4 regions of the Dysgonomonas termitidis genome follow, and region 3 is predicted to be linked to each of the others. Evidence: riboswitches for the same ligand, from Rfam matches in the RefSeq annotation. Region 3 holds a riboswitch; each other region holds the start of a gene.
What was found. A riboswitch is a leader RNA that binds a small molecule or an ion and turns the genes downstream of it on or off. The one in region 3 is predicted to bind cobalamin.
Positions count from the first base shown of each region.

Region 1: it holds a riboswitch for cobalamin, as region 3 does, so the genes downstream of both, ACYQ3L_RS13125 (cysteine-rich CWC family protein) here and ACYQ3L_RS14405 (cobyric acid synthase) in region 3, are expected to answer to the same signal.
Region 2: it holds a riboswitch for cobalamin, as region 3 does, so the genes downstream of both, pflB (formate C-acetyltransferase) here and ACYQ3L_RS14405 (cobyric acid synthase) in region 3, are expected to answer to the same signal.
Region 4: it holds a riboswitch for cobalamin, as region 3 does, so the genes downstream of both, ACYQ3L_RS16520 (TonB-dependent receptor) here and ACYQ3L_RS14405 (cobyric acid synthase) in region 3, are expected to answer to the same signal.

Region 1 covers NZ_BAAHYD010000002.1:2,151,037-2,154,421, reverse strand. The annotation lists gene ACYQ3L_RS13130 (phosphoenolpyruvate carboxykinase (ATP)) at 1-1,010, opposite strand, end outside; gene ACYQ3L_RS13125 (cysteine-rich CWC family protein) at 1,271-1,492, opposite strand; cobalamin riboswitch at 1,940-2,132, opposite strand; gene ACYQ3L_RS13120 (HU family DNA-binding protein) at 2,219-2,485, opposite strand; gene ACYQ3L_RS13115 (hypothetical protein) at 2,561-2,764, opposite strand; gene ACYQ3L_RS13110 (ribonuclease H family protein) at 2,840-3,235, opposite strand; gene ACYQ3L_RS13105 (hypothetical protein) at 3,232-3,385, opposite strand, start outside.
Region 2 covers NZ_BAAHYD010000001.1:947,137-950,521, reverse strand. The annotation lists gene ACYQ3L_RS03665 (ribonuclease H family protein) at 1-15, shown strand, start outside; gene ACYQ3L_RS03660 (hypothetical protein) at 91-294, shown strand; gene ACYQ3L_RS03655 (HU family DNA-binding protein) at 370-636, shown strand; cobalamin riboswitch at 723-915, shown strand; gene pflB (formate C-acetyltransferase) at 1,383-3,385, shown strand, end outside.
Region 3 covers NZ_BAAHYD010000002.1:2,444,652-2,448,036, reverse strand. The annotation lists gene ACYQ3L_RS14410 (aminotransferase class I/II-fold pyridoxal phosphate-dependent enzyme) at 1-197, opposite strand, end outside; gene ACYQ3L_RS14405 (cobyric acid synthase) at 194-1,762, opposite strand; cobalamin riboswitch at 1,830-2,123, opposite strand; gene ACYQ3L_RS14400 (B3/B4 domain-containing protein) at 2,195-2,857, shown strand; gene ACYQ3L_RS14395 (NAD(P)H-hydrate dehydratase) at 3,110-3,385, shown strand, end outside.
Region 4 covers NZ_BAAHYD010000002.1:3,040,150-3,043,534, forward strand. The annotation lists gene ACYQ3L_RS16520 (TonB-dependent receptor) at 1-1,587, opposite strand, end outside; cobalamin riboswitch at 1,986-2,178, opposite strand; gene ACYQ3L_RS16525 (HU family DNA-binding protein) at 2,265-2,546, opposite strand; gene ACYQ3L_RS16530 (ribonuclease H family protein) at 2,622-2,888, opposite strand; gene ACYQ3L_RS16535 (hypothetical protein) at 3,189-3,311, shown strand.

The DNA of each region.
Region 1 (3,385 bases), 290 kb from region 3:
TTCACATTATGCAGTGTGAGCAACATTTTTTTCATATACCCGAAATAGTCTATATCGTCGCAATGGTTCGCATAACCGATAAGGATATCGTTCTTTTTATCTTTGTAATAGAATGTACGTTTTTCTTCATGTCCGTCCGGATAGCCAAAGACATAGATAATATCCGGTTTTTTACCGATATATTCGCTTTCTTTTGCCAGTTCGAAGAGGTTTGCCAAAGCAAAACCATGAACCATAAAATCTTTATGGAAATAGACAAATGTCAGCATATTCCCAACTTTAGCAGGGAACAGGAACCAGTCGTCCTCGTTGAGAACGATATTCTCAATAGGATTTATATTATGTTCCTGGAAAATACCGTCACGCGTATTTCGTTTGGTGTAAGAGATAAACGGAGGATTAAACATTACTGCCGTAATGAACGGTATAGGAGCCAGTCCATTGTATTCCACAGGACAATTCCAGCTGATATCGCTAAGCGTAAGAGCTGCATTCGCGCCTGCTGTTAATTGACGGTAAACACGATATTGGTAACCGATAACAGTTTCTTCGATACGGCGGTATATCGAAAGGATAAGCTCATTGAACAATTCGTTGGCCTGCATAAAACGAACGCTCTGCAAACCACTGCCTATCGAACTGTTGTGGACGATAGTATATCGCTCAAGCCTGCGCCAGAAGCTATAAAGCAATTCTATCAGTTCTATAAACAAGTCTTTATCATTGAAGAAGATAGCATATTTTCCATGCACATTCTGTACTTCATCAGGATTGCAGACAGTAAGCAATTTAAATGCCTCTATCAGCGTTTTTTCAAATTCCTCATCAGTCTTGAATTCTTTGATATAATATTCATAGATAATTATTTCATCTTTCTTCAGTTTCTGAATAAAGACTTCTATAACTCTATGGAATCCATAACTGTTAAGTATTTTCTGCCGCGTGTCGCAAAATTTCAGAGTGAAGTTGATTATTGCTTTACCTTCGCCTAGAGTAAATTCTTGTAGCATGTCTGATATTGTTTATTATTTATAATTTTTTGATTATCCGCACAATTTTCAGTTTATAATCTTCTGCTATATGGCTAAAACGAACAGAAGATCATAAACCGATTACTCCAACCTGAATATAATCAGTATTGAAATGCTTTCCAGTTTCAAATTTAAGGAAACTTACCTATACAATTAAACGAATTAATGACTAAATTTATAATAAATTGTAAATTTAAAACAAGATTTTGCTATTTTCCTGTAATATAGTTCTTTATAAATCATTCATTTTTGTTCTTATTCAGGAACTTAGGATTTACATCAAATGCATAGAAGGAAGTATTTGCTTCCTGTAAACACTTGGGACACAAGCAGTCCCGGTAATTATCTTTTATATAATCACGGACTCCTATAACAAGACTTACCTTACGACAACTGCATAATTCTATCCTGTCCTCCCTGCAACTGAATGACGCAGAACATCTCTTACATATCTTTTTCATTGTTTTTATTTTTAGATGATTTATAATATAATGATAACCAAGACAGAAGTGCCTATAATATAAACTTATGCTACCAACCGATACGATGGGCACAAGGTTACTATAAAACACAACCCGTTCTCGAAATACAAAAGCTTAAATACAGAGATAATTCTCCCGTTTTTTCAATCTTTTTCCGCGAAAGATGAAAATATATACTTTGGCAGGTCTTCTGACAATAGAAGTTAAAGATATAACTATCTGAATATAAGCAATTATTTGTATCGTATAGTACTATTTCATACATGAGACCATACTTGGACATGGTTTAATACTATGGACTTACAATAATAACCATATACAGTTTTATCTTCATAAAACTCCTTTTGACAATTCTTTTTTGTATTCTGGATACATAGACTTTACAAGAGTAAGGTCCAAATATAAAAAGTAGGACACAAAAAAGACCTGACAAAATTTGCTCTGGCAGGTTTTCTGACTCGTTCCATTTTACACGCCTTCCCGGATTTATCCAGTGGCATAAGAATGTGTAAAACTATTAAGAACTCACAGCAGCGGGTCTGTTCAGGATTTGCACCTGATTCCCTCTTCACCACTATCTACGAATGCAGAAAGTGGCACCAAAACAGTTGACAAAGGTAGGATAAATTTCAAAACTAATCCTAATTAATATGAATTAATTTAGAAGAATAATTCGCATCAGGTACAGGTAGGATAGAAAGCGGGTCATTTTACCTGGTTTCCGTTTGCCAGCTTAAACTTAACAACCTTCCTTTCCGGAAGGACAATCAACTCTCCTGTCTTCGGATTTCTTGACTTGCGTTCCTTCATTGTCTTTACCTGAAATGACCCGAAACCTTGTATGGTGATATTGTTCCCTCCGGACAATACTTCTATAATAGTTTCCAATACCGGGTTTAAGCTGTCGGCTATATATTTTTGGGATACCCCGGCTTTCCTGGCGGCCAGGGTTGTCAGTTGCTTCTTATTCATTCGGTTTTATTTGTTTTTGTATACGGCCCCTTTTTCTTCTCTGTTCCGGGATGCTTACAAAGATAAAGATTAATTTCACCTGTATCTTTTTTGTATGGGCTTATTATGTATTTCCACCCGTCCGTCTTCTATAATGCTTTTGATACCCTTATACAGGGGAAGCTCTTCCACTCCCGCTATTTTCAACGCGTTGAGAGTCATTTGGGCTTCCAGCAGCTCCAGGTATTCTTTCTCCGGTAAGCTTACCAGTTTATCTATTTCCGATTTTTTCTTTGCCATAGTAATCATTAAAATAAGCGTGCTTTCCTGTCAGGAAAGACAGGAAAGCACCGGTCTAACAATATTCACATCTTATCATTTGCATCCGAAATCCGCCGGAGTTTCCCCCCATAAATCATTTTTCCAGTGCAATACATCAATCTTATCTACTTCTGCAGAAAACACTTTCAAAAAGACCCCGGCTTTCTCCAGTTCCGTATTTCTCTTCCCTGATGCCGTTCTTTTGTTGTTAAACCAGGTTATAGCCGTAATGCTGTCTGTGTAAATAACCCTGGGATGGAAATCATTTTCGATGATATATTTTACAGCCGCAACCACACCCAGGAACTCGCCTATATTCACCGTTTGGTTACCTAAATCCTCCAGGAAGATTTGCCTGCCGGTACTAAGGTCGATTCCCCGGTAACGGGTCAGTTTGTTTTTTGTGGAATGGGCCGCGTCTGTAGCTATTCCATTCGATGGACGTTTCATTTCCGTTGGTTTTTATTCGACTTCGGTACTAAAAATCCATCGGCTTCCATCTGTTTAATAAGCGCTATCCCCTCCTCCTTAAATTCAGCAAGCACTGAATCCGGCTCCTCTATGTCAACGCGGGAAGCTAATATATCGAGAACTCCCTCC
Region 2 (3,385 bases), on a different contig from region 3:
TTCGGATGCAAATGATAAGATGTGAATATTGTTAGACCGGTGCTTTCCTGTCTTTCCTGACAGGAAAGCACGCTTATTTTAATGATTACTATGGCAAAGAAAAAATCGGAAATAGATAAACTGGTAAGCTTACCGGAGAAAGAATACCTGGAGCTGCTGGAAGCCCAAATGACTCTCAACGCGTTGAAAATAGCGGGAGTGGAAGAGCTTCCCCTGTATAAGGGTATCAAAAGCATTATAGAAGACGGACGGGTGGAAATACATAATAAGCCCATACAAAAAAGATACAGGTGAAATTAATCTTTATCTTTGTAAGCATCCCGGAACAGAGAAGAAAAAGGGGCCGTATACAAAAACAAATAAAACCGAATGAATAAGAAGCAACTGACAACCCTGGCCGCCAGGAAAGCCGGGGTATCCCAAAAATATATAGCCGACAGCTTAAACCCGGTATTGGAAACTATTATAGAAGTATTGTCCGGAGGGAACAATATCACCATACAAGGTTTCGGGTCATTTCAGGTAAAGACAATGAAGGAACGCAAGTCAAGAAATCCGAAGACAGGAGAGTTGATTGTCCTTCCGGAAAGGAAGGTTGTTAAGTTTAAGCTGGCAAACGGAAACCAGGTAAAATGACCCGCTTTCTATCCTACCTGTACCTGATGCGAATTATTCTTCTAAATTAATTCATATTAATTAGGATTAGTTTTGAAATTTATCCTACCTTTGTCAACTGTTTTGGTGCCACTTTCTGCATTCGTAGATAGTGGTGAAGAGGGAATCAGGTGCAAATCCTGAACAGACCCGCTGCTGTGAGTTCTTAATAGTTTTACACATTCTTATGCCACTGGATAAATCCGGGAAGGCGTGTAAAATGGAACGAGTCAGAAAACCTGCCAGAGCAAATTTTGTCAGGTCTTTTTTGTGTCCTACTTTTTTATACGTGGAAATTACTCTGGTAAAGTCTATGTATCCGGAATACAAAAAAGGATTGTCTAAAGAGGTTTTATGAAGATAAAGCTGTATACGCTTATTATTGTATGTTCATAGTATTAAACCATGCCTAAGTATGGTCTCATGTATGAAATAGTACTATACGATACAAATAATTGCTTATATTCAGATAGTTATATCTTTGACTTCTATTGTCAGAAGACCTGCCAGAATTGATCAATTAAAAAGCTTTCGGGAAATAAGGCTTGAGAACCATAAAAAGATTCTCTCACTACAAGGTGAGGATTCATTATTATTTTTTCTGTTTCCTTAAGTTCCGAGAGCCATGTTTATTCTTTTTTAGAAGAAATTGGGCATGCTTTTTGTGATATATCTATATGTCCGGTTTTTAATTATTGAAACGCCAAGTTGAATTTAAATAATAACAAATGGAAGCATATAAAGATTTTAAAGGGACCAAGTGGAAAGAAAAAATCGATATAAATGATTTTATCTTAAAAAATTATACAGAATATACAGGAGATGAATCTTTCCTGGAAGGCGCAACAGATGCCACTACAAAGCTATGGAATAAGCTAAGCGAGATGTTTAAGGTTGAAAAAGAAAAAGGTGTTTATGACGCTGAAACCAGAATTCCTTCTCAGATCGATGCTTATGGCGCAGGGTATATAGACAAGGATCTGGAAAAAATAGTAGGTGTACAGACAGACAAACCTCTCAAGAGAGCTATCTTCCCTAACGGCGGGCTTCGCATGGTACAGCAAAGCCTTGAAGAATACGGCTACAAACTCGATCCGGTTACAACAGAAATATTTTCCAAATATCGTAAAACTCATAACGAAGGTGTATTTTCGGCATATACCGACAGTATCCGCCGCGCCAGAAGCAACGGCTTATTAACAGGCCTGCCCGATGCATACGGACGTGGTCGTATTATCGGAGACTATCGCCGTATTGCTCTTTATGGTGTAGACAGGTTGATTGCCGAGCGTGAAAAGCGTTACAAGGAATGTGACCCTATCGTTATGACAGATGATCTGATCCGTCTTCGGGAAGAACTGAATTCACAGATACAGGCACTGAAAGCCCTGAAACGCATGGCTGCTGATTATGGATTCGACATTTCAAATCCCGCGACCAATGCTCAGGAAGCTATCCAGTGGACGTATTTTGGTTATCTGGGAGCTATTAAAGACCAGAATGGCGCAGCAATGAGCCTGGGACGTGTGACCACCTTCCTCGATATTTACATCGAACGGGACTTAAAAGATGGCATTATCACAGAGAAAGAAGCTCAGGAGATGATCGACCATTTTGTAATGAAACTCCGTATTGTTCGCTTCCTCCGTACAAACGAATATAATGAACTATTCTCGGGAGACCCTGTCTGGGTTACCGAGTCGATCGGCGGAATGACCAATAACGGGCGTACGATGGTAACCAAAAACAGTTACCGTATGCTGCACACCCTCTATAATTTAGGCCCGGCACCGGAACCGAATCTTACAATCCTGTGGAGCGACCGATTACCTGAGGCATGGAAGAAATACTGTGCGAAGGTATCTATCGATACATCTTCTCTCCAATACGAAAATGACGATCTTATGCGTCCGCAACTGGGAGATGATTATGGTATTGCATGCTGTGTATCGCCAATGCGTATCGGGCACCAGATGCAATTTTTCGGAGCCCGTGCCAACCTGCCGAAAGCATTGCTTTATACTATCAATGGAGGTAAAGATGAGAAAACAAAGGCTCAGGTATTGCCTAAACACTGGGTAGAAAAGATTTCGGGCGATTATCTCGAATTTGACGAAGTATGGGAAAAGTTTGACCGTACCCTCGACTGGGTTGCCGAGACTTATGTGAAAGCACTGAATATTATCCATTATATGCATGATAAATACTCATATGAGGCCCTCGAAATGGCTCTGCATGATGTAGATATCGTACGCACACAAGCCTTTGGCGTATCCGGCCTTTCTATCATCGCGGACTCGTTTGCCGCCATAAAATACGGAAGAGTACGTATTGTAAGGGATGCTGACGGAGATGCGGTAGACTATATACAGGAAAAAGATTATGTTCCTTTCGGAAACAATGACGATAATACAGACCAGTTTGCCATAGATATAGTGGAGACGTTCATGCAAAAAATCCGTAAGCGCAAAATGTATAAAGACGCGATCCCGACCCAGTCGGTATTGACTATCACATCTAATGTCGTTTATGGCAAGAAAACGGGAAATACTCCAGACGGACGCCGCGACGGAACTCCTTTTGCACCGGGTGCTAATCCGATGCACGGACGCGATACCAGAGGAGCCGTAGCATCATTGTCATCGGTAGCTAAACTTCCGTTCGAACATGCAAACGACGGTATATCTTATACATTCGCCATCACTCCTAATACACTGGGTAAGAACCGTGA
Region 3 (3,385 bases):
TTAACCTTGTATTTCTCAGCCAACAATTCAACCAGAGAGGATGCACCGGGTTCGGGATAAGAATGTATAGCACTGATATGAGCACATAGATGATTCTGCAAGGCGGATAAATCCTGCCCGCTGCGTATATTGGAACTGAAATTGCTTACAATCTTCTTTCCGTGAGTATATATATCATCGCCGTGTCCGTCAATCATTGCCACCTCCCCCAACCCCCTTCCGACAGAGGGGGCTTTTGGTCAATACCATCCTCTGTTACCTCCCCATTTTGGGGGAGGCAGGAGGGGGTGATTATCTTATACACCAGTTCCATATCTACATGCTTACGCACATGGTCGGCAAGTTTATCGTATTGTTCTTCCTTAAACGCCTTGAAGTCGAATGGCACATCGGACAACTTTGCGGCATAAGGAGCTAACAGATAATCTATGACAGCCCCATTATCAAGAATACCATGTATATATGTACCAAAACATTTCTCATTCAGGAAATAGCCGTCAGTACGGCCGCCTTCCAGCTTATTCAGCAGCGAAAGACCTGCATTCCCGACAGGGACAGTCGCCCCCATATGTATCTCATATCCTTCGCAAACAGTATCAGAACCAAGAAAAGAAAACTTCACCTGACGGGTCACTTTCTCCCCTTCCATCTGCGTAGTTACAGGCAGCAAGCCCAATCCGGGCAGGCGCTCAATATTGCTTTCCACATGATTGGGGTCACATACCTCCTGCCCCATTATCTGATAACCACCGCAGATGCCTACTACCGTAGCTCCGTTCTTATGTGCTTTCACAATACTTTGTGCTACACCGTTGCGACGCAGTTCGTACAGGTCGGAAAGAGTACTCTTACTTCCGGGAACAAGCACAATATCCGCCTTTTCTATTTCATCCGTATTATTGGTATAATACAGATGTACGCGGGGATCACGTTCCAGCACATTGAAATCGGTAAAGTTGGATAAATGACGAAGCAGGATAACAGCCACATTCACCTTGCCATGTGTTGCCTGCAAGTTCTTGGTTTGCAGCATCACTGAATCTTCCTCTTCAATATATATATCCTTATAATAAGGTACCACCCCGATAACAGGAATACCGCACAAGTCTTCAATCATTTTCACTCCCGATTCGAAAAGCCTGATATCACCCCGGAACTTATTGATAAGGATACCTTTCACATACCTGCGCTCTTCCTCAGTAAGTAACATTACAGAACCATACACCGAAGCGAACACTCCGCCCCTGTCTATATCCGCTACCAATATTACATTAGCCCCGGCATGTATCGCCATCGGCATATTCACAAGGTCCACAGCCCGCAGATTGATTTCGGAGATACTGCCCGCCCCTTCCATTACAATAGGGTTGTACCGCCGGGCCAGACGGTCGAATGCATCATTTACTTCCTTCCGTAATTCTTCGCGCCCTTCCACCCTGAAATACTCATAAGCATGCTGGTTTCCCACCGGTTTGCCATTCAACACGACCTGACAGACCTTATCAGTCGTAGGCTTCAGCAACAAAGGATTCATATCGGTATGGCAGGGAACACCCGCAGCCTCGGCCTGAACGGCCTGCGCACGTCCTATTTCAAGCCCTTCGGGGGTAGCATATGAATTGAGAGCCATATTCTGCGCCTTGAATGGAGCCGGCTGATAACCGTCTTGCAGAAATATGCGGCAAAAGGCCGATGTAATAATACTTTTACCTACATCACTGCCTGTTCCCGCAAACATGATGGGATTGAGCCTTTTCGTCATTATTTTAGATCCTCTGATATTTTAGTTCTTATGTATTTTAATACACCCCTGACCCCGGGGATATAAAAACCGAATATTTTGTCCGGCAGGTTTCCTGACTTGCTCCATCTTTGAACGGCCTTCCCATTTTCAGTAAACAGTTAGCAGTTATCAGTAAACAGTCAAAAAAACTGTTAACTGATTACTGTATCACTGATTACTGTGAAACAGTGGTATTTGGTATTGCTCAAAGACTTTTTTCAGAAACATTGTTAACTGAATAGAGACCACAGTAGCGGGCACTGTTCCGGATTCTGACCGGATTCCCTTTTCATGTAAAAGACGAGTATCTGTTTACATCACCAAAACAGTTACAAAGATAGCTTTTTATTGAGGTTATACAATACGAAAATTGTAACTTTGAAATTCTGTTAATCGAGATATATTATTAGAATGATAGAAATAAAGGTGTCGGAGGAAATAAGGAAATCCTGCCCCGCTTTTGCCGGAGCAGCCATTTGTGCCAAAGTAAAGAATACCCCTCACAATGAGGAATTATGGAAACTCATAGATAACTGTGTCGCTGAATACAAGGCAAATCACCAGATAGAAGATATAAAGAAGAATCCGGCTATCGCCGCTACCCGTGCAGCATATAAAAAGTTCGGAAAAGACCCGAACCGCTACCGTCCATCGTCTGAAGCCCTTTGCCGCCGAATAGTCAGAGAATTGCCCTTGTATCAGATAGATACACTGGTAGACCTCATTAATCTGGTTTCTATCCGTACAGGTTATTCTATCGGAGGATTCGATGCAGATAAGATAAAAGGCAACACGCTGACATTAGGTGTCGGGATGACCGATGAACCCTATGAAGGGATCGGGCGGGGTATGCTGAATATTGAAGGAATCCCGGTATATCGCGATGCTACCGGTGGTGTGGGAACACCGACAAGTGACAATGAGCGGACAAAGATAGAACTAAGCACAATAAGTTTTCTGGCTATTATAAACGGATATAGCGGAAAAGAGGGTTTGGATGAAGCCGTAAAATATATGCAATCCTTACTGAAAGATTTTGCAGATTCGGATGGCGGGGAAGTTATTTTCTTTTAGTCAATTTTTTGTAAGGAATCATTTAGAACTTTATCTATACTAAATAAGTTATATAAATAAAATTTGAAAGTTATATGAGATACGAGTAGACAAGACACGAGATACAAGTTGATGACTGTTTACTGTTCACTGCTGACTGTTTACTGAAAAGTGTAAAGTTTGTCAAGTTTTAACAAGTCGTAATTTTAAAATAATAAGTCATCAGCTACTGTTTACTGCTGATTGTTAACCGATAATATAAACCTTTGATATATGAAAATACTAACAGGCGCACAAATAAAGGAAGCTGACCGGCATACTATCGAAAATGAACCTATCAGTTCGATAGAATTAATGGAAAGAGCGTCCAATTCCATCGCACAATGGATATGCAACAATGTAGAGAAAGATTATCCCCTGCTCTTCCTTACCGGAAAAGGTAACAACGGTGGTGACGGACTGGCCGTAGCCCGTATCCTGTACCATGCAGGATACAACTGTTCTGTGCATATGGCATTTGATAAAGAACAACTCACCGAGGAGTGCAGA
Region 4 (3,385 bases), 600 kb from region 3:
GGTCCAGCGATATAGGCTACTCTTTGCCGGTTCAGCCACAATTTTATCCGTTACTTCATTATAGTATGCATCTGCCTGCATTTGGACATATTTAATAAATCCATTTTTGAACGAACGGCTATACTGGAACCCGACATCGAACTGATGTGTGAATTCCGGTTTTAGCGCTGAAAAGCCAATGTTTGTATAATACAGGTCATTGAATGTAGGCATTCTGAATATTTTTTTATAAAAAGCCCTGAAATTTAAATCCTTGTTTCGAAAAGGCTTATAAGAAATAAAAAATGCGGGGGTCAACTCTTGTTTATCTGGAGCGGCAACAACAGTATCCTGATAGGGAGAATCCGGATTATAGTTCCCAATTCTAAGATCTTCATTGACGAATGTGGCAAGGATACTTCCTTGTATTTTGAAATTGCCCATTTCGACGGCACTGGCCAGTGCTATCAGCGAAGTTGTCCGCTGGGGGAAGAAAAAGCCGGGCATATCCGAACTCAGAGAATTATATTGTACATCGGTAGATAACGAGATATCCCAATTCGGAGTTATAGCATATTTATTAGCTAATGAGCCATACCATTCCCGTTGATGAAAAGAATTATCAATACGCATAGTCGTGGTATCCGGATTGAGAAAGCGCATAAAATCGTAAGCAAATTTTGCATTAGCCTGTATTTCATATTTATTCGTTACACTTTTTTGAAAAGAGCCTTGCACAAAAAAGCTCCTGTCCCACTGACGTTGCGAATTTTTCCACACATTATTGACAATAGCTCCCGGAAGTCCCCTGTTTGAATCATAATAATATAATTTAACTTTCCACAAACCATCAGGGATCGTACCGTATAAACCGGCTTCTGAACGGAAAGAAAAAACATCTCCGTTTTTGCGTACAGCCGTAGTATCATACATCACTTCTTTTAAACCTGGATAAACTCTCTTGTAACGATATTTATACTTTCCCGAAGTATTCATCATTTCGACATTAAAAGAAGCTTTTAAGTCATTGCCTATTTTGTGTTCGTATAAGACCGAAGGGTTTATTAAGTCGAAAGAACCGGTCTTTAAAGTAGTTTTCAGGTTATAATTTTTGTTTTTTGAAAATTGAGGAGTTCTAGTGTGAAGATATACTGAGCCAGATGAACCAAAATCTTTAGCCGGCTGAAATATGTCGCTCTTCTGCCCATTATATAGGGAAATATCCTCCATGTTGTCGAGGGAGAATTTTCCTAAGTCGATTTGTCCATTCTGGGCATTTCCCAATTGTATACCATCATAAAATACGCCTACATGATGCGTACCCATACTGCGGATATTGACTGTTTTGAGTCCTCCTATGCCTCCATAGTCCTTAACTTGTATCCCTGAAAAATATCTGATGGCATCAGCAACAGAGAAACTATTGAGAGCCTTTAGGTCTTCGCCTGTTAACTTTTGTGCGGGAATTACTTCTTTATATGATCTGACCGTAACAACAACCTCTTTGAGATGTTGAATACTGTCCAGTTTACTTTGACCATGAGCAAACTGAAAAATATTCAATAGTACAACTATCGAAATTAGTTTTTTAGTATTATGCAAATACATTTTTAGCTAAATGAACGTTATCAAATAGCTTACAGAAAATTAATTATAATGAAGATTGAGTGAATAAGAAAGGCAAAAGCACAAAGCGCAGATTGATTTCCTATCAGTGTTCTTCAGCTTCATTTCCCGAAAGCTTTAAACTAATCAATCTTGGCAGGTCTTCTGACAATAGAAGTTAAAGATATAACTATCTGAATATAAGCAATTATTTGTATCGTATAGTACTATTTCATACATGAGACCATACTTGGACATGGTTTAATACTATGGACTTACAATAATAACCATATACAGTTTTATCTTCATAAAACTCCTTTTGACAATTCTTTTTTGTATTCTGGATACATAGACTTTACAAGAGTAAGGTCCAAATATAAAAAGTAGGACACAAAAAAGACCTGACAAAATTTGCTCTGGCAGGTTTTCTGACTCGTTCCATTTTACACGCCTTCCCGGATTTATCCAGTGGCATAAGAATGTGTAAAACTATTAAGAACTCACAGCAGCGGGTCTGTTCAGGATTTGCACCTGATTCCCTCTTCACCACTATCTACGAATGCAGAAAGTGGCACCAAAACAGTAGACAAAGGTAGGATAAATTTCAAAACTAATCCTAATTAATATGAATTAATTTAGAAGAATAATTCGCATCAGGTACAGGCAGGATAAAAAGCGGGTCATTTTACCGGGTTTCCGTTTGTCAGCTTAAACTTAACAACCATCCTTTCCGGAAGGACAATTAACTCCCCGGTCTTCGGATTTCTTGACTTGCGTTCCTTCATGGTTTTTACCTGGAATGACCCGAAACCTTGTATGGTGATATTGTTTCCTCCGGACAATACCTCTATAATAGTTTCCAGTACCGGGCTTAAGCTGTCGGCTATGTATTTCTGGGATACCCCGGCTTTCTTCGCGGCCAAGCTTACCAGTTTATCTATTTCCGATTTCTTCTTTGCCATAACATTCATTAAAATAAGCGTGCCTTCCTATTCCTGCGAACCAGAAGGCACCGGTCTAACAATATTCATGTCTTATCATTTACACCCAAAATCTGCCGGATTTTCTCCCCATAAATCATTTTTCCAATGTAATATTTTAATCTTATCCACTTCCGTAGAAAACACTTTCAAAAAGACTTCGGCTTTCCCCAATTCCGTATTTTTCTTCCCTGATGCCGTTTTTTTGTTGTTAAGCCAGGTTATAGCCGTAAAGCTGTCTGTATAAATAACCCTGGGATGGTAATTATTTTCAATGATATATTTTACAGCCGCAACCACCCCCAGGAACTCGCCGATATTCACCGTTTGGTTGCCTAAATCCTCCAGGAAAATTTGCCCTGTCCACAGAGCTTCTACAAGGGGTATTTATACTCCGGGACAACCTTGTTTTCCCTGTATATGCAAGGACATGGCAAGATTTATTGTAACTATTTTATTTCCAACACATTTAATCCGGTTGATCACAAGCTGGCGACTATATATACCAGAACCATATTTTGAACAGGGAAGAAGCCCAGGAAATAGCCGATGCTATCATGGAGCTCTGGTTAAAACAACTTGCCAGAAAAAAGAAAAGCTAAAATAAAAATATATATCGTATTTATGCGTTTTGCAAAAACTACGAAGAACAGCTTTTACTATTATAAAGAAGGTAAACGATTCGATTCCGGCAATGCTTCAGAATATTCGGAATACGAAATGCCGGCAGCCACTTGTCAACCATGATTCCCTTGTATAAAACAAAGACTTCCAGATAAATACCTATCGAGCATAGGGTAAGAATGGTATATGCTAAGGGA